Regions from separate parts of the Burkholderia sp. AW33-5 genome, predicted to be linked through region 2. Evidence: riboswitches for the same ligand, from Rfam matches in the RefSeq annotation. Region 2 holds a riboswitch; the other holds the start of a gene.

Region 1 (10,030 bases), on a different contig from region 2:
TCGCCCGCCCGCACCGGCAGCGGGTCGATGCCCGGGAACACGCGCGAGTTGAACGTCCACATGTTGAAGTCGGTCATCTCGTTCACGCGCGGCGTGTAGCTGCCCGGATCGATGTCGTACGCGGCGAGCAGAAAGACGAAGTCGCGATCGACCGGCATCGTCGCGCGATCCTTCGGATGCACGATGAACATGCCCATCATCCCCATCGCCATCTGCACCATCTCGTCGGCGTGCGGGTGATACATGAACGTGCCGTGCGCCTCCAGCTGGAACTCGTAGACGAAGGTCTTGCCGGGCGGAATGTGCGGCTGCGTGAGGCCGCCGACGCCGTCCATCCCGTTGGGCAGCCGCAGCCCGTGCCAATGGATCGTCGTGTGCTCGGGCAGCCGGTTCGTCACGAAGATCCGGACCTTGTCGCCTTCGACGGCCTCGATCGTCGGGCCTGGCGACTGGCCGTTGTAGCCCCACAGGTTCGCGTTCATCCCGGGCGCCATCTCGCGCACGACGGGCTCGGCGGTCAGGTGGAATTCCTTCCAGCCGTTCTTCATTCGCCACGGCAGCGTCCAGCCGTTCAGCGTCGCGACGGGCGTGTACGGACGGCCGTTGGGCGGCACGAGCGGCGGCTGCGTGCCGGCCTTCGCCATCGTGGGCGCGTCGGGCAGCGACGCCGCGCCAGCCTTGCTGACCATCGCCGCACCGAGCAGCGCGGCGCCCGAACCGCTGAGAAATTGTCGACGGGACACCATGTCAATGACCTTCCGGATGCGTTGCGGGCGCCGGTTGCGCCACGGGTGAAGAAGCCGGCTGCGGCGCAGCGTCGGTCGTGGGTGCGGCGGGCGTGTCCGCGCGCTGCGTCGGCTGCGCGTTCGGCAGACGGCCGCCGACGGCCGCCTGCAGATCGGTTTCGGCGAGCCAGTAATCCTTCAGCGCGTCGATGTAGCCGTTGACCGCGCCGACCTGTTCGCGCGCATCGCTCAGCAACTCGAACACGCTCGCGAGCATCCCGTTGTAGCGCAGCAGCAGTTCGTCCGAGATCGTCTTGCGCAGCGGCACGACTTCGTCGCGATAGTGCTTCGCGACGTCGTAGCTCGTCGTGTATGCCGCGTACGATTCGCGCACGTCCGAGCGCGCGTCGATCGCCGTCTGCGCGAGCCGGTTCGCCGACTGCATGTAGACGGCCTCGGCCCGTGCGACCTTCGCGCCGCCCCAGTCGAACAGCGGAATCTCGACGCTGATCTCGTAGCCGTGCTCGTGCCCCTTGCCGGTCTCGTAGTTGTTCACGTAGCCGAGATCGACCGCGTTGACGAAGCGCGTCGCCTTGCTGAGCCCGAGCGACGACGCGACGCCCTGCGTCTGCAGCTTCGCGGCCTGGATGTCGAGGCGGTTGTTCATCGCATAGCGTTCGAGATCGGGCAGATCGGGGCGTGCCTTCGGCAGGTCGGGCAAGCGCTCGGGCAGCGCGTACCGCGTGCGCTCGCCCCACAGCCCCATCGCGCGCGTGAGCTTCTCGCGCGCGGCCACGGCCTGCTGCTGCGCCTTCGCCTGCTGCGCGACGGCATCCGCGTGGAACGCCTGTTCGCGTGCGTAGTCGAGCCGGCTGAAGTTGCCGGCCTGGCGCATGCGCTGCGCGAGCTCGGCGCCGGCGCTCGCGGCGTCGCGGACCTGTCGCGCATAATTCGCGGCCTGCTCGGCGGCGACGGCTTCGACATACGCGCGGCGCGCGTCGGCCGCGACCTTCAGCATCGCGTCGGCGGTTTCGAGCCGGGTCTGCTCGAAACGGCGGCGTTCGATGTTCGTCGCGAGCGGCAGCGTCAGCAGCGCGAACACGTTGGCCGAGAACGTGCGGCCGAGGCTCAGTTCGCCGTCGCCGGCCCGCGTGCGGCTGAACGAGAAGCGCGGGTTCGGCAGCCGGCCGGCCTGCACGAGATCGGCCTCCGACAGCCCGAGTTCCGCGTACGACGCCTGCAGGCCACGGTTGTTCAGCAGTGCGAGCTGCACCGCGTCGTCCATCGACAGCGGCTTCTCGAGCAGTTCCTTCGTCCGCTTGTCGACGGCCGCGCGGTCGGCGTCGGTCCTGACGATGACGGCGTCCTTCCCGATGCGCTCCGATGCGACGGACGACACGGCGTCGAAGCCGCCGTCCTTCGAGAACGTCGTGCAGCCGGCGAGGAAGGCCAGCACGAGCACGGTCGCGCCGATTCGCGGTGAAATCGCAAGTCTCGTCATTGCGCGGCCCCTCCGTGCATCGAATGGGACGCGCCGGCTGCCGCATTGCCGGGTTTCGCGTGTCCGGCGGTGTTTCCCTTCGCGGGCCGCGCCATCACGTCCCGGTTCAGTTGCTTCCAGCCCGGGCCTGCGTCGTCCCGATACGGCACGTAGCCGTCGAACGCGGACGTCACCGTGACGTCCGGCACCGACGCGGCCGCGTCGGCCGGATCGGGAAAGGCGGTTTGCGCGGGCGCGAGCGACGGCACGAGCGCCGCCGCGCCAAGCAGCGCCGCAGTAATCAATCGCATGGATGTTTCTCGTCGTGAGTCGTGCGGCGGACGTCGCGCGTTCGCCGGCACGGTTTGCGGATCGCGGCCGTTTGGCCGCGGGCACGAATTAGACGGGAATCCGGCGTGGCGGCCGGTCGATGCCGCCGGTCAAAAACGACACGACGACCGTCGACGGTGCGGACGAGACGATCGCGAGCCCGACGTCCGACGTAACGGACACGGCGGGCGCCTCCGCCATACCCGAGCCGAAACAGCAGGACCCGCAGGCGGAACAAGGCGTCGCATGGCGTGCGTGGTCGTCGTGCTCATGCCGCTCGCCGTGCGCGCCCGGCATCGCATGCGACGCGGCCTGGGCATCGGCGCCGGCCCCCGCGTGCGGTGCGGCAGCGGCAGCGCCCGCGCACGGCGTCGACACGGTCGCGAACGACTGGATCGGCACGCACAGCGCCAGCAGCACGACGAGGATGAATTTGCGCCAGTACGACATGGATGCGGAATCACGCAGACAATGACCGGATGAACGGGAGCAGCGTCGCGACGACGCGCTCCGGATACAAGACGGCCGCAGCTTATCGCCGCCGGCGTGACGACGACATGGCCGAAACATGACCGAATTTTCATGAAGTGCGGCGACGCATCGCACGCATGCTTCATGACAATTCCGTCATCCGGCGGTCATCTTTCGCGCACGCGCTGCGCCGTAAGCTCACGCGTTACACTGACCGGCTGGAATCACGAACGGCCTGCTCCACCATGCGGATACTGATAGTCGAAGACGAACCCAAGATGGCGTCGTACCTCCGCAAGGGGCTGACGGAGGCGAGCTACACGGTCGACGTGGCCGAGAACGGCCAGGACGGGCTGTTCCTCGCGCTGCACGAGGATTTCGATCTCGTCGTGCTCGACGTGATGCTGCCGGAACTGGACGGCTTCGAGGTGCTCCGCCGGCTGCGCGCGCAGAAGCAGACGCCGGTGCTGCTGCTGACGGCCCGGGAGGCGGTCGAGGACAAGGTCACGGGGCTCGAACTGGGCGCCGACGACTACCTGCTGAAACCGTTCGCGTACGCAGAGTTCCTCGCCCGCATCCGTTCGCTGCTGCGGCGCGTGCCGCGCAATTCCCGCGAAATCCTGCAAATCGCCGATCTCGAAGTCGACCTGATCAAGCGCCGCGTGCGGCGCGCCGACGCCCGCATCGACCTGACCGCGCAGGAGTTCGCGCTGCTGCAGCTGCTCGCGGAACGCGAGGGCGAGGTGCTGACGCGCACCTTCATCACGTCGCAGATCTGGGACATGAATTTCGACAGCGACACGAACGTCGTCGATGCGGCGATCAAGCGCCTGCGCGCGAAGATCGACAACGCATACGAGAAGAAACTGATCCACACGATCCGCGGGATGGGCTACGTGCTCGAGGATCGCGCGTGACAAGCGGCCCCGCACCCTATTCGCTGGTCCGGCGCCTGACGCTCGCGTTCGCGGTCGTGGCCGCGCTCGTGTTCGCGCTGACCGGCGCGTATCTGTATCGCTCGCTGTCCGCCGAGTTGACCCGGCGCGACGACATCGAGATCGCCGGCAAGCTCAACCAGTTCCTGCAGCTCGCGCGGGCGAGCGGCTCGACCGCCGCGTTGCGCGCCGATCCGGCCGTCTTCCACGAAGTGCTGCTGTCGCATCCGGGCGTCTATCTCGGCATCTACGACGGCGCGAACCATCCGCTCGTCGAACACACCGACGAAGCCGGCCACACGCTCGCGTCGGTGATCGCGCGGCCGCAGCCGGCCGGCGCAGCGGGCGCGGCGGCCAGCCCGTTCACGTGCTCGCCGCCCGGCATCGGCACGTCGCGCTGCGTCCGTGCCCGCGCCACGCTGCCGTCGGGCGAAACCGTTCAGATCGCGCTGGCGCGCACGGCGGCGGATCGCCAGTCGCTGCTGGAAAGCTATCGCGTCGACATCTGGCTCGCGGCCGCGCTCGGCGCGCTGCTGGTCGGCGCGCTCGGCTACGCGGTCGCGTCGCGCGGCCTGCGTCCGGTCGAGAGCCTCGGCCGGCAGACGTCGCGCATCGAGGCGCACAACCTGACCGCGCGCCTCGATGCGCGCGGCGGCCCGATCGAGCTGCGCGAACTCGCCACGTCGGTCAACCGGATGCTCGACCGGCTCGAGCGCGCGTTCGTGCGGCTGTCGCAGTTTTCGTCCGATCTCGCGCACGACATGCGCACGCCGCTCGCGAACGTGATCAGCTCGTCGCAGGTCACGCTGTCGCGTGCCCGCACCACCGAGGAATACGAAGCGCTGATCGATTCGAATATCGAGGAATGCGAACGGCTTCAGCGGATGATCGAGAACATGCTGTTTCTTGCACGCACGGACAATGCGCAACAGCACCTGAAGACGGTCGAACTCGACGCGGGCAACGAATTGCGCCGGCTCGCGTCGTATTTCCAGGCGCTGTCCGACGAGACCGGCGTGCGCCTCGACGTGCACGGCGCAGCGCCGGTCGTCGCGGACGCGACGCTGTTCCGGCGCGCCGTCAGCAACCTCGTCTCGAACGCGCTCGAACACGCGGAAGCCGGATCGACGATCGAGCTGGCCGTATCGACCCGGCCCGGCTACGCGGTCGTCGAAGTCACGAACCGCGGCGTCGCGATTCCACCCGAACAGATCGAGCGGATCTTCGAGCGCTTCTACCGGATCGATTCGTCGCGGCACGGCGCGGCGCGCAACACCGGGCTTGGGCTCGCGATCGTCAAGTCGATCGTCGAGCTGCATCGCGGCAAGGTCGAGGTCGCGAGCCGCGACGGACGGACGACCTTCGCGCTGCACTTCCCGGCCCGCGTTTCGTGACATGCGGACGATGCCGCCGCGCGCGCATGCCGATTGCTTCCCGACACGGCATGGCATCCGTCACGGCGCGGCTTGACCGCGCGCTTGCCGAAAGCGGCCGGCTCGGCTAGACTGGCCCTCGTCTTTGGGGAGTAGCCTGCTTTCCATCCCCGGAAAGCGAACGCGTCAACACACTCGGCCTGCGGCCGTGGCGCATTCGGCCGAATCGGTCTGGCGAGACCATCGACGCATCGCGTCGTTCCTGGTCGGACGTCGGCAGATGCGTCATGGTTCGTCCACGTCCGACCACGGAGTCCCCATGTTCCTTCCAGCCTTCCCCCAGCGTTTCGTTCGCTGCATCCGTTCCGCCCCTGCCGGCGTGCCTGCCTGCGGAGGTGCCGCATGACGTTGATGCTCGTCGAACTGGCGTTCATGCTGATCGTCATCCTGATCGCTGCCGAACTCTTCACGAATGCGCTCGAACATCTCGGCGAGCGGCTGAAGATTTCGGAAGGCGTGACCGGTTCGCTGTTCGCCGCCGTCGGCACCGCGCTGCCCGAAACGATGGTGCCGTTGCTCGCGCTCGCGGGCGGCACGTCGAACGCGGCCGTGAACGAGGAAATCGGCGTCGGCGCGATTCTCGGCGCGCCGCTGATGCTCGCGACGCTGACGACCTTCCTGATGACGCTCGCCGTGATCCGCTCACGCGGGCTGACCGGCACGATCGCGCCCGAGCGCACCGGCTTCGTGCGCGACCTGAACTACTTCATCGCCGCCTTCACGCTCGCCACCATCGCGATGTTCGTCCCGCATCACGTGTGGGCGGTCCGCGCGCTGCTCGCCGCGATGCTGGTCGGCATCTACGTGATGTACGTCTTGATGACGTTCCGCGCGTCGACGCAACTCGTCGACGCCGGGCACGGCACCGAGGCGCCGCATGCGATGTTCCTGTCGCGCGTCGGGCTGCCGACCAACCTGGCGACCATCGCGCTGCAACTCGCGCTCGGCGTCGCGTTGCTGGTCGGCGGTGCGAAGGGCTTCATTCACGGCGTCGAGGGCGTGTCGCACCTGCTCGGGATCTCCGCGCTGCTGCTGTCGCTGATCATCGTGCCGATCGCGACGGAATTGCCGGAAAAGGTCAACAGCGTGCTGTGGATCCGCCGCAAGAAGGACACGCTCGCGTTCGGCAACATCACCGGCGCGATGGTGTTCCAGGGCACGCTGCTGCCGGCGATCGGCATCATGCTGACGCCGTGGGAACCGCGCCCCGAAGTGCTGACCGGCGTGGTCATCACGCTCGCGGCGGCGGTGTGGCTGCGCGTGAATGCCCGCGCGCGCGGGCTCGCGATCTGGGCGTTGCTGGCGAACGGCGCCGGGTACGTCGGCTATCTGTTCGTGACGCTGACGCGCTGAAGGCGCGGATCGGGCGGTCGCCCGACGACGCTCGACGCGGGCGGCCATGCCGCCCGCCTTCCCGCGCTTACGACACCTTCACGAGCTTGACGATCGTCAGCGTGCCGTTGACGTTCTCGACGCGGACCTTCACCTTGTCGCCCGCGTGAACCTCGGCGAGCATGGCCGCATCCTTCGCCTTGAACGCCATCGTCATCGGCGGCATCCCGACGTTCTCGAGCGCGCCGTGCTTCAGCGTGATCTTGCCGCTCGCGAGGTCGATCTTCTTCACCTCGGCATCGGTCAGCACGGCATTCGATTCGGCCGCGGCACCCGACGACATCTTCATGCCGGACATGTCCATGCCCGACATGTCGCCCGCGGCCAACGCGGGTACGGCGAACGCGCCGGCGGCGAAAACCGCGGCGGCGGTGGCGATCAATTGATTCATCTTCATCGAGATTCTCCGGTTGGGGTGGATGGCACGTTCATGCCGTGAGGAACTGCATCGGACTGCCGCTGACGGCTCGCGCCTCGCGCGCGACGGCGCTGAAGCAGAAGCCATGCGGCGGGAATGACGAACATCGACAGCAAAGGCGCGGTGACCATGCCGCCGACCATCGGCGCAGCGATACGCTGCATCACTTCGGAGCCGGCGCCGTGTCCGACCATGATCGGCACGAGGCCGGCCAGCACGACGGCGACCGTCATCGCTTTCGGCCGCACGCGCAGCACCGCGCCTTCGCGAATCGCGTCGAGCAGCACCGCATCGGTCAGCGGCGCGCCGGCATCCAGGCGGCGCTGCAGCGCGCCCTTCAGGTACAGCAGCATCACGACGCCGAACTCGGCGGCCACGCCCGCCAGCGCGATGAAGCCCACCGATGTCGCGACCGACACCGCATGCCCCAACGCCCAGACGAGCCAGAAGCCGCCGACCAGCGCGAACGGCACCGTCGACATCAGCAGCAGCGCATCGGCCGCCGAGCGGAACGTGACGAACAGCAGCACGAAGATCACGACGAGCGTCAGCGGCACCACGGTGCGCAGCGTCGCCGCCGCGCGTTCGAGATACTCGAACTGCCCCGACCACGCGATCGAATAGCCGGGTGGCAACGCGACCCGTTGCGCGACCGCCTGCTGCATCGCGCGAACCGCCGTGCGCAGGTCGGTGCCGCGCAGGTCGACGTACACGTAGCCGGACAGCCGCGCGTTCTCGCTGCGGATCATCGGCGGCCCGTCGGCGATCGCGACGCGCGCGACGTCGCCGAGGCGGATCTGCGCGCCGCGCGCGGTGACGACCGGCAGTTGCCGCAGGTTCTCGAGCGAATCGCGGATCTCGCGCGGATAGCGGATGTTGATCGGGAAGCGCTCTCGCCCCGCGATCACTTCGCCGACATCCTCGCCGCCCACCGCCGACGACACGACCGCCTGGACGTCGGCCACCGACAGCCCGTAGCGCGCGGCGGCGAGCCGGTCGACGTCGACGTCGATGTAGCGGCCGCCGTTCAGCCGTTCCGCGAGCGCGGACGTGACGCCCGGCACGCGCTTCACTGCCGCCTCGACCTGCGTCGCGATCGCGTCGATTCCCGTCAGGTCCGGCCCGGAAATCTTCACGCCGACCGGCGTCTTGATGCCGGTGGACAACATGTCGAGCCGGTTGCGGATCGGCGGCACCCACACGTTCGACAGGCCCGGCACCTTCACCGTCCGGTCGAGTTCGTCGACGAGCTTCTCCGGCGTCATCCCCGGCCGCCATGCGCTGCGCGGCTTGAAGCGGATCGTGGTTTCGAACATCTCGAGCGGTGCGGGATCCGTCGCCGTATCCGCGCGCCCCGACTTGCCGAACACCGTGTCGACCTCGGGCACGGTCTTGATCAACCGGTCGGTCTGCTGCAGCAGTTCACCCGCCTTGTCGGCCGAGATGCCCGGCAGCGCGGTCGGCATGTACAGCAGGTCGCCTTCGTCGAGCGGCGGCATGAACTCGCCGCCGAGCCGCGACAACGGCACGACGGTCAGCAACAGCGCGACGATCGCGACGCCGATCGCGAACCACGGGCGCCGCAGCGTCGCTTCGAGCAGCGGCCGGTACACGCTGACGAGCACGCGGTTGATCGGATTCGCGTGCTCGGGCGGAATGCGGCCGCGCACGAGATACCCCATCAGCACGGGCACCAGCGTCACCGACAACCCGGCCGCGGCGGCGATCGTGTAGGTCTTCGTGAACGCGAGCGGCGCGAACAGCTTGCCTTCCTGCCCTTCGAGCGAAAACACCGGAATGAACGACAGCGTGATGATCAGCAGCGAGAAGAACAGCGCCGGCCCGACCTCCGCGGCCGATGTCGCGACAAGCTCCCAGCGGCGCGCGGCCGTGATCGGCTCGCCGGGATGCGCATGGTCGTAAGCCTCGAGATGCTTGTGCGCGTTCTCGATCATCACGATCGCCGCATCGATCATCGCGCCGATCGCGATCGCGATGCCGCCCAGCGACATCAGGTTCGCGTTCACGCCCTGATGACGCATCACGATGAACGCGGCGAGCACGCCGAGCGGCAGCGACAGGATCGCGACGAACGCGCTGCGCAGGTGGAACAGGAACACCGCGCAGACGATCCCGACGATCACGAACTCCTCGATCAGCTTGTCCCTGAGGTTGTCCACCGCGCGCTCGATCAGTTGCGAGCGGTCGTAGGTCGTGACGACGTCGACGCCGGGCGGCAGCGAACGCTTCAGATCGGCAAGCTTCGCCTTCACCGCATCGATCGTCGTCAGCGCGTTCTTGCCCGACCGCATCACGACGACGCCGCCCGCCACCTCGCCCTGCCCGTTCAGCTCCGCGATCCCGCGCCGCATCGCCGGGCCGACCTGGATGCGCGCGACGTCGCCGAGCAGCACCGGCGTGCCCGCGTCGTCGGTGCGCAGCACCACGTGCCGGAAGTCGTCGAGCGTGCGCAGGTAGCCGGACGAACGCACCATGTACTCCGACTCGGCCAGCTCGACGACCGATCCGCCCGATGCCTGGTTCGCCTTGCCGAGCGCGTCCGCGACCGCCGCCTGCGTGATCCCGTACGCGCGCAGCCTGTCCGGGTCGAGCACGACCTGGTACTGGCGCACCATGCCGCCGATGCTCGCCACTTCCGATACGTCCGGCACGGCTTTCAGCTCGAACTTCAGGAACCAGTCGTTGAGCGCGCGCAGTTGCCCGAGGTCGTGACGGCCGGTGCGGTCGACCAGCGCGTACTCGTACACCCAGCCGACACCGGTCGCATCCGGCCCGAGCGACACGGTCGCGCCGGCGGGCAGGCGGCTCTGCACCTGGCTCAGGTA
Region 2 (10,030 bases):
GTCCCGCTCCGACCCCGCCAACCTTCAGACGACAAAAAAGCCGGCGCCGCAACGGGGCGACGCCGGCTTCGTCGCACGGGCACGCGACGCGAATCGCGTGCGTGACGTTACGCGAGGGCCTTCTCGACGATCTCGCGCACGTCGCGCGATTTCGCGCCGGCGGCGACCTGCTCGAGCGCCTCGCGCATCCGGTCGCGCAGCGCCGGCGTGAAGCGGCGCCACAGTTCGAGCGAGCGGGCGAGGCGAGCGGCGACCTGCGGGTTGATCGCGTCGAGCGCGAGCACCTGTTCGGCCCAGAACGCGTAGCCCGAGCCGTCCGCCGCGTGGAATTGCGCCGGGTTCGCCGCGCAGAAACTGAAGATCAGCGAGCGTGCGCGGTTCGGGTTCTTCAGATTGAACGCGGGGTGGGCCATCAGCTTGCGGACCTTCGCGAGCGTCGGCTGCGTGGACGTGCCGCGCTGCGCGGCCTGCATCGCGAACCACTTGTCGATCACGAGCGCTTCCTTCTCGAAGCGACGGTAGAAGTCGTCGAGCGCGTGTGCGGCCGCGTCGTTCGCGCCTGATGCCGCGGCGGACAGCAGCGCGCCGAGCGCGGCGGCACGATCGGTCATGTTGTTCGCCGCGTCGTACTGCTCGGTCGCGATGCGCACGGCGTCGGCCGGATCCTCGAGTTCGGCGAGATACGCGAGCGCGAGGTTCTTCAGCGCACGGCGGCCGGATGCGTCGGGCGTGGGCTCGTACGCGCCCGGCGTCTGATGCTGCTCGTACGCGGCGAGCCACTCGGCGCGCAGCGCGGTCGCGAGCTGGCGGCGCACGAACTGGCGCGCGCGATGCACGGCGGCCGGATCGGCTTCCGCCATCTGGTCGGCCAGATAGGTTTCCGACGGCAGCGTCAACGCAAGTTCGCGGAACGCGGGCGACAGGTTTTCATCGGTCAGCACGCGGCGGAACGCGGCGACGAAGTTCTCGCCGAGCGTGAGCGGCTCGTTCGCGGCGGCGCGCGCGGTGAGCGTCAGCAGCGCGCGCGTCGCGAGGCGCTGGCCGGCTTCCCAGCGGTTGAACGGGTCGCTGTCGTGGGCGAGCAGGAAGGCGAGGTCGTCGTCGCTGTAGTCATACTCGACGATCACCGGTGCCGAGAAATTGCGCAGCAGCGACGGCAGCGGCTGCTCCGGCACGTCGACGAACGTGAAGGTCTGTTCGGTGTCGGTGAAGTCGAGCACGCGCGTCGTGCCCGACGCGGCCGCTTCGCCGTCGAGACGCAACGGCAGGTCGCGGCCGTCGCGGCCGATCAGGCCGATCGCGAACGGAATCAGCAGCGGCCCCTGCTGCGTCTCGCGCGCGGCCGGCGACGCATCGCCGTAGCCTTGCGCGAGCGTGACCGTGTAGCGGCGCGCGGCTGCGTCGTACGCGGTGCGCACCGACACGCGCGGCGTGCCGGCCTGGCTGTACCAGCGTTCGAATTGCGCGAGATCGCGTCCGTTTGCGTCGGCCATCGCATGACGGAAGTCGTCGCACGTCACGGCGTGACCGTCGTGGCGCTTGAAGTACAGGTCCATCCCCTTGCGAAAGCCGTCGCGGCCGAACAGCGTCTGGTACATCCGCACGACTTCCGAGCCTTTCTCGTAGACGGTCATCGTGTAGAAGTTGTTGATCTCGACGTAGCTTTCCGGACGCACCGGATGCGCCATCGGGCCTGCATCCTCGGCGAACTGCAGCTGGCGCAGCACGCGCACGTCCTCGATGCGCTTGACCGCGCGGGCCGCGGAGTCGACGTCGTCGCCCGCCGCCATGTCGGCCGAGAATTCCTGGTCGCGGAACACCGTCAGGCCTTCCTTCAGGCTCAGTTGGAACCAGTCGCGGCAGGTCACGCGGTTGCCGGTCCAGTTGTGGAAGTACTCGTGGCCGACCACCGATTCGATGTTCGCGAAGTCGGTGTCGGTCGCGGTCTCGGGGTTCGCCAGCACGTACTTCGTGTTGAAGATGTTGAGCCCCTTGTTCTCCATCGCGCCCATGTTGAAGTCGCCCACGGCGACGATCATGAAGCGGTCGAGATCGAGCTCGAGGCCGAAGCGCTTCTCGTCCCAGCGGATCGAGTGAATCAGCGAATCCATCGCGTGACGGGTCTTGTCGAGGTCGGCCGGTTCGACCCAGACCTGCAGCAGCTTTTCCTTGCCGGAGCCGGACGTGATCTTCTCCTCGATCGCGACGAGCTTGCCCGCGACCAGCGCGAACAGATAGCTCGGCTTGCGGAACGGGTCTTCCCATTTCGCGAAGTGGCGGCCGTCGGGCAGCTCGCCCGAGTCGACGAGGTTGCCGTTCGACAGCAGCACCGGATACGCGGTCTTGTCGGCGCGCAGCGTGACGGTGTACGACGCCATCACGTCGGGGCGGTCGAGGAAGTAGGTGATGCGGCGAAAGCCCTCGGCCTCGCACTGCGTGAAGAAGTTGCCGCTCGACACGTACAGGCCGGACAGCGTCGTGTTCTGGTCCGGCGCGCACGCGCTGTCGAGCGTGAGCTCGAACGCGTCGGGCACGTTTTCGACGGTCAGCCCGTGTTCGTGCACGCGCACCGCGCCGTACGGCGCGCCGTCGAGGTGTGCACCGAGGAATTCGAGCGCTTCGCCCAGCAACTCCAGGTGCGGCGTCGGCGCCGCGTCCGGATTGCGGCGCACGCGCATCGTATTCCTGACGATCGTGCGGGCCGGCGCGAGCTCGAATTCGAGCGCGACGGAATCGATGAGGAAGGCCGGCGGCGTATAGTCGGCGCGGCGGATCACGGTGGAGGAGGCGTTGTCGGACATGGTCGTCGAGATCGGTGGAATGGGGATCGGGCCCGCGGCGCGGGCCGGGCGAACCGGGCCATTGTACAAAGGCTGGCGGCTGCGTGCCGGGCGAACTTTTTACCGGTTCCGGCTGTCCGCGTATTATCGGCATCCCGTGCGGTTCGCGCGGTGCGACGAACGGATGACGGATCGACGAGGATCGACATGAAACACGAATGGATTCAACGGAGTGCGGGTTGGGCGGCGGTGCTGTGCGTGGCGCTGCTGACGGGCTGCACGAGCTACGTGACGACGCAGGTCACGGCCTTCTCCGACTGGAGCGGCAGCGACGCGACACGCACGTACGCCTTCACGCGCACGGATGCGCAGAAGCACAGCATCGAGCAATCGACTTACGAGCCGATCGTCGCGAACGAGCTGTCCGCGTATGCATTCAGGCAGGTGCCGGCCGCGCAGGCCCGCTATCTGATCGGGCTGGCCTACGGGGTCGGCAGTGATCTGGTGACGGTGCCGCAGCCGGTTTACTACGACCCGTGGTTCATGGGGCCGGGGCCGTACTGGCGGGGCGGGCCGTGGGGCCCGTGGGGGCCCTGGGGGCCGATGCCGGCCGGCTACGTCGCGCAGACCTATCAGGTCTTCGACTACACGCTCGGCATCCGGATCACCGAGCGCGCGACCGGCAAGGAAGTCTACAACGTGACCGCGCGCACCACCGGCGACAACGGTGCGCTGCTGTATGCGATGCCGTTCCTGGCGCGCAGCGCGCTCGCCGATTTCCCGTTGGCGAACGGCGCGATCCGCACGGTGCGGTTGCCGGTCGACAAGCACGGCGGCCCGGCCGCGCCGGCCGCCAACGAGCGTGCGGTGCCGGCCGTGCCGGCATCGGGGGCGGCGGTCGCGAAGTAACGCGGTATCGACACCGGCGCGGCCGTCCGGCCGCGCCACGTGCCTGCGCGCGTCACGCCCCGACGCCCAGCAGCGCCAGCGCGCCGAGCACGACGAACAGCACGGCCGCGATGCCGTGCACCAGCTTCGTCGGCAAGCGGTGCGCGAAACGGTCGCCCAGCAGGATGGCGGGCACGTTCGCCAGCATCATGCCGAAAGTCGTGCCGGCCACCACGCCGATGTAATCCTGGAAGCGCGCGGCGAGCGCGACGGTCGCGATCTGCGTCTTGTCGCCCATTTCCGCGAGGAAGAACGCGACGAGCGTCGCGCCAAACACGCCGAGCCGCGAGCGGTTGGCATTGGCTTCGTCCGCATCGAGCTTGTCCGGCACGAGGATCCACAGCCCCATCGCGATGAACGAGAACGCGAGCGCCCAGCGCATGATCGACGGCGTGACGAGCGCGCCGAGCCATTCGCCGAGCGCGCCGGCGAAGCCGTGGTTCACGAGCGTCGCGACGAGTACGCCAAGAATGATCGGCACGGGCTTGCGATAGCGCGCGGCCAGCACGAGGGACAGCAGTTGGGTCTTGTCGCCGATTTCAGCGAGGGCGACGGCGCCGGTGGAGATCAGGAAGGCTTGGGACACGTACGGGGTTCCACGGGCCGGTGTTGTGCGTGCGAGCGACGATCCACCGCGCGCCGGGCCCTGATGCGGCGCGCAGTGAACCATCGGTCTCGCCAGGCCTTCGTGGCTGCGTCCGCCATGGCCGAAAGGCCAAGTCTGTTGACGGACGCCTCCGTCACGATGCGCGCTGTTGGCGCGGGGCATCGAGCGGAGCGGCTACTCCCCAATGAGCGGCGAATTCTAGCATGCCGTGGGGCGTGCGCGGTGTGCGAATCCGGTTGCGCCGGCATGCGTCGCGACGCACGCCGGCGCAGGCATGGGCCGGCGCGCGCGCGTTACGCGGCGGCGGTGCGGCGTGCGGCGCCGCGCTCGTGCACGAGCTGGCCGGCCGCATACGTGCGGTACACGGCGCGGTCGTCGCCGAGCAGCGCGAACGCGAACAGCAGTTCCTCGAGCGACTCCGCGCGTTTCGTGCGGCGCGCGAGCAGCGGCGTGGCCTGCGGGTCGAGCACGACGAAGTCGGCTTCGGTGCGCGGCGCGAGCGTGCCGACGGTATCGGCGAGGTCGAGCGCCTGGGCGGCGCCGGCCGTCGCGAGCCAGAACATCCGCGTCGCGGTCAGGTGGTGGCCCGACAGCCGCGCGACCTTGTGCGCCTCATTCATCGTCTGCAGCATCGAGAACGACGTGCCGCCGCCGACGTCGGTGGCGAGCGTGACGGGCACGTCGAATTCGCCGGCCTTGTCGAAGTCGAACAATCCGCTGCCGAGGAAGAAGTTCGACGTCGGGCAGTGCGCGACGACGGTGCGCGTCTCGGCCATCCGGCGACGGTCCTCGTCGTCGAGGTGGATGCAGTGGCCGTACACCGCGCGCGGGCGCAGCAGCCCGTAACGATCGTAGATGTCGAGATAGCTGCGGTGGCCGGGGAACAGCTCGGCCACCCATTTCACTTCATCGACGTTTTCCGCGACGTGACTCTGCACGAACACGTCCGGATGGCGACGCGCGAGTTCGCCGCATGCCTCGAGCTGCGCCTCGGTGGACGTCGGCGCGAAGCGCGGCGTCAGCGCATACATCTGGCGGCCCTTGCCGTGCCAGCGGCCGATTAGCTCGGCGCTGTCGTCATAGCCCGATTGCGCGGTGTCGCGCAGGAATTCGGGGCAGTTCCGGTCCATCAGCACCTTGCCCGCGATCATCCGCAGGTCGCGCGCGTCGCTCGCCGCGAACAGCGCGTCGGCCGACTGCTTGTGCACGGTGCAGTAGACGAGCGCGCTCGTCGTGCCGCAGGCGAGCAGTTCGTCGACGAAGAAGTCGGCGACCTCGCGCGCATGTTCCGGATCGCCGAACCGGCGCTCGGTCGGGAACGTGTACTTGTCGAGCCACGGCAGCAGGCCGGGCGCCGGCGACGCGATCATGTCCGTCTGCGGATAGTGGATGTGCGTGTCGATGAAGCCGGGCACGATCAGCTTGTCGCGCAGGTCATGGACGACCGCGTCGCGCGCGAGCGTCGCGGCGAGCCGCGCATGCGGGCCGGCCGCGACGACCTTGCCGTCGTCGACGATCAGGAGGCCGTCGGTCTCGTGGTTCGCGGCCTGGCTCGACTGCGCCGGGTCGCCGTTGAAGGTCAGCAGTTGGGAACGGAAAGCGGTTTGCGTCATGACGAATGGTCCTGCATCAAGGTAAGGCGAACAGAAGAAAACGGTCGGCGCCGCGCGGGCGACGGCATGGCGGGTGCTGTCCGGGCATGCGCGACGCGGCGAAGCGTGAAGGCCGGGGCGCCGCGGATGGCGAACGCGCACGCGAGCGTGGCGGCATGTGCGACGGACGCGGCGGCGAGCTGCATGACGAGCCGCCACGACAGGCTTCGGCGCGCGACGTCGCACAACGCCGCCGCCACGCGGGCGACGGGCGCGGCGTCGGCGTGTGCGCGCGGGGCACGCACGCGGCCGGCGTGGCGCAGGGTCGAGCCGATCGCCACGAAGCGGATGTCGTCGACGTGTTTCATCTGTCTAGCGAACCTCGATGCCGGCCGTCACGCGGCCTGCCAGTACGAATCGAGACGCGCGATCAGCGCATCGCGCTGCGCGGCGTCGACGAACGACGCCTCGAAGCCGTTGCGGATCACCGTGTGCACTTCGGCGTCCGTCAGTTGCAGCCCGTCGACCGTCGCGAAGTAGTTGTCGTTCACGTAGCCGCCGAAATAGGCCGGATCGTCGGAGTTGATCGTCACCGCGACGCCGCGATCGAGCAGCGCCTTCAGCGTGTGTTTCGTCATGTCGTCGAACACGCACAGCTTCAGGTTCGACAGCGGGCACACGGTCAGCGCCGTGCGCGTGCGCGCGAGGCGTTCGACGAGCGCCGCGTCCTCGATGCTGCGCACGCCGTGGTCGATCCGATCGACCTTCAGCACGTCGAGCGCTTCGTGGATGTAGGCGGGCGGACCTTCCTCGCCCGCATGCGCGACGAGCTTCAGCCCGAGCGCACGCGCCTTCTCGAACACGCGCGCGAACTTCGTCGGCGGATGGCCGAGCTCGGACGAATCGAGACCGACGCCGATCAGCCGGTGGCGATAGCGTTCGAACAGCGGCAACGCGGATTCGAACGTCGCGAGCGCATCTTCTTCGGACAGGTGGCGCAGGAAACACAGGATCAGCTTGCTCGACAGCCCGCGCTGCTCGGCATCGGCGAGCGCGCGGTCGATGCCGGCAACGACCGTCTCGATCGGCACGCCGCGTTCGGTGTGCGTCTGCGGGTCGAAGAACAGTTCGGTGTGGACGACGTTGTCGGCGAGTGCGCGTTCGCAGTATGCGGCCGTCATGTCGTAGAAATCCTGCTCGGTCAGCAGCACGCTCGCGCCGGCGTAATAGATGTCGAGGAACGACTGCAGGTCGGTGAACGCATACGCGGCACGCAGCGCGTCGATCGACTCGTACGCGAGCTTCACGCCGTTGCGCTGCGCGAGCGCGAAAATCAGTTCGGGCTCGAGCGAGCCCTCGATATGGATGTGCAGCTCCGCTTTCGGAGCGCGGGCGATCTTGTCCTTGAATGTCGGGGTCATGGCGTTGTTCTTGGTCGGTCAGAATTGTGGGGAAACCTGCACGGGCGCGTTCGCCTCGACGGCCTGGAGCAACTGCGCGGCCACCGAGATCGCGATCACTTCGGGCGCCTTGTCGACGATGCCTTCGACGCCGATCGGGCAGCGCATCCGCGCGAGCTGGGCCGGATCGATGCCGATCGCCGCCAGCCGATGATCGAACTGCATGCGCTTGGTGCGCGAGCCGGTCATCCCGAAATACGCATAGTCGCCGCGCCGCAGGATACGTTCGGCCAGCACGAAATCGAGTGTGTGGTCGTGCGTCATCACGACGAAGTACGCATGCGGCGGCGCCGTGTCGACGGCATCGGCCGGGCTGGCCATCGCGTCGATCGCGAGATTGTCGATCCCGGCGAGTGCGTCGGCCGGCGGGAACACCGCGTCGGGCCCGTCGATCCAGTGCACGTGGCACGGCAGCGTGGCCAGCACCTTCACGAGCGCGGTGCCGATGTGTCCCGCGCCGAACAGCACGACGGGGAACGCAAATGGCGCGATCGTTTCGGTCATCAGCGACACGCCGCCGGTTTCCCACAGCAGGCAGTCGGCGTGCGCCGCGGGCGATTCGGGCTCGCTGAGCAGCGGCGCGCCCGGCGAGGGGCCGAATGATACGCTACGCACGGTCGCGGCGCCCGCCGCGACGCGCTTGGCGAGCGACATGATCCAGCCGAGGTCGCCGACGTCGAGCCGCTCGAATGCGAGCACGACCGCGCCGCCGCAGCACTGGCCGAGGCTCGGGCCGAGCGCGAGCCGTTCGAGCCGGCGTGCGTGGGGCACGTGCGCGCCGTCCTTCAGCAGGTGCCGCGCGATCTCGATCGCCTTCCATTCCAGATGACCGCCGCCGATCGTATGGCGGGCCGTGTCGCGCGTGACGAGCATCTTGGTGCCGGCCTCGCGCGGCGCGGAGCCGTCGGTGTGCGCGACCGTCACGAGCACGGCCGCTTCGCCGTGCGCGAGCAGTTGCTGCAAATCGCCGAGCCAGGCTTCCATCAGCACGCTCCGGTCGGGACGACGCGGCACGACGCGCGACGCGGGCTGGCGGGCGCGGCGGCAACGAGGACGGATGGGAGCGACGCGGGCCGGCTGCCCGACTGATCCGGTGCGGCGGCCGTGCGCCGAGGGCGCGCGCGAACGACGCCGCGGGACGTGCGGACGCCATGAGGGTGACGGATGCGGATGGTTTGCGTTGTCATGATGAATCCAGTCGACATTGCGGATCGGGCGCGCGTTACGCAGGAGGAGAGACCGCTGGCCTCGCGCACGTAGATCGCCATCCAGTCGCGAAGATAGCACCGCAAGGCGGCGGAAACATTGCCGGGCGGTGATCCGGGCTATCAGGCGGCGATCATGTCGATCATAGGCCCGCCGCGGGGAATCGGGGCGCAGATGCACGGGCATCGGCCCGAAACGCATGTGCGGCGGGGCGTGCGCGCGGATGTCGCGCGACGTGCGTTCACCCGGAAATCCGGGTTGCGGCGGGGGTAGGTGTTTACGCGCGGCGGGCAGGGTGCGGGCGCGTCGGAGCTGCGCCGGCGCAGCCGGGTGAGCGGCGCGACGCGCCCGCGCGGCCTCGACCGGTCGGCCGGACCGCGTGGCGCGTCCGGTCAGCCCGCCAGCTTGCGGCGATGGCGCCAGAGGCTCGAGGCGACGGCGATCAGGATCGCGGCGAAGCCGATCAGCGCCCAGCCCGGCAGCAGGATGCCGAAGATCGGCGGGTAGACCGTTTCGCACAGGCCGGCGACCTTGAACATGCCGGGGAACCACTGGGCGGGCGGCAGGCTGTCGACGATCGGCTGCAACGTGTCGAAGCCGCAGCTGAAGCCCGGATTCATCTGGATCGACAGGTGCCGCGCGGCGGTGCCGACGCCGCCGGCCGCGGCGATCGCGATCAGCAGCTCGAGCACCCAGATGCCGCGCCAGTTGCGCATCCCGGCTGCCAGGAATGCGAAGATCCCGATCGCCGCGAAGAAGTAGCGCTGGATGATGCACAGCGGGCACGGATCTTCATTCTTCACGTACTGCAGATAGAGCGCGCCGGCCAGCAGGGCGATGCACACCCATCCGAGCAGCATCAGCAGGCGGCGTTCACGGCGGAGTGCGAGCGTGGAGTCATTCATGTCGGCGGGATTCCTGTCGTTGGTCGGTCCGATAAACAATCGCGCGATTTTAGCGCGAACGATCTGGCACGAAACTGACAGCGCACGTGCGGCACCCCGCCGCAGCCACTGCGTCCGGGGCATCTGCCGCCGTCATTGCGCCCGTGCGGTCACCGGATCGTGTTCAGCACGGCTTCGACCGCCTGGCCGATCGCGAGCAGCGCGTCGTCGCGATGCGGCGCGGCCGCGAGCATCAGGCCGACCGGCGCTGCATCGCGCGGATGGCACGGCAGGGACAGCGCGCAGGCGTCGAGGAAGTTGAACGCGCTCGGGTTGCGAAGGATCAGCGCGTTGGTGCGCGTGAAGGCGGCGTCGTCCGCTTCGAGTTCGGCGATGCGCGGCGGCACGACCGGCACCGTCGGCGCGACGAGCGCGTCGAAGCGCGACCAGACCGTGTGCGCCGCTTCGTCCAGCATCGCCTGGCGGGCGGCGAGCAGGTCGAGATAGTCGGCCGCGCTCGCCGGCTCGCCCTTCAGGATGCGCGACAGCACGC

The links. A riboswitch is a leader RNA that binds a small molecule or an ion and turns the genes downstream of it on or off. The one in region 2 is predicted to bind manganese.
Region 1: another riboswitch for manganese. It lies ahead of ACV22V_RS01120 (sodium:calcium antiporter); the one in region 2 lies ahead of ACV22V_RS21950 (TMEM165/GDT1 family protein).

Annotation. Positions count from the first base shown of each region.
Region 1 covers NZ_JBSAXA010000001.1:229,912-239,941, reverse strand. The annotation lists gene ACV22V_RS01150 (multicopper oxidase family protein) at 1-746, opposite strand, end outside; gene ACV22V_RS01145 (TolC family protein) at 748-2,226, opposite strand; gene ACV22V_RS01140 (hypothetical protein) at 2,223-2,516, opposite strand; gene ACV22V_RS01135 (hypothetical protein) at 2,605-2,985, opposite strand; gene ACV22V_RS01130 (heavy metal response regulator transcription factor) at 3,252-3,923, shown strand; gene ACV22V_RS01125 (heavy metal sensor histidine kinase) at 3,920-5,335, shown strand; yybP-ykoY riboswitch at 5,450-5,625, shown strand; gene ACV22V_RS01120 (sodium:calcium antiporter) at 5,717-6,727, shown strand; gene ACV22V_RS01115 (copper-binding protein) at 6,795-7,163, opposite strand; gene ACV22V_RS01110 (efflux RND transporter permease subunit) at 7,160-10,030, opposite strand, start outside.
Region 2 covers NZ_JBSAXA010000014.1:120,418-130,447, forward strand. The annotation lists gene pepN (aminopeptidase N) at 108-2,801, opposite strand; gene ACV22V_RS21945 (DUF4136 domain-containing protein) at 2,988-3,689, shown strand; gene ACV22V_RS21950 (TMEM165/GDT1 family protein) at 3,742-4,314, opposite strand; yybP-ykoY riboswitch at 4,406-4,530, opposite strand; gene guaD (guanine deaminase) at 4,629-5,948, opposite strand; gene ACV22V_RS21960 (hypothetical protein) at 5,945-6,295, opposite strand; gene ACV22V_RS21965 (adenosine deaminase) at 6,323-7,348, opposite strand; gene xdhC (xanthine dehydrogenase accessory protein XdhC) at 7,367-8,371, opposite strand; gene ACV22V_RS21975 (disulfide bond formation protein B) at 8,986-9,498, opposite strand; gene ACV22V_RS21980 (amidase) at 9,648-10,030, opposite strand, start outside.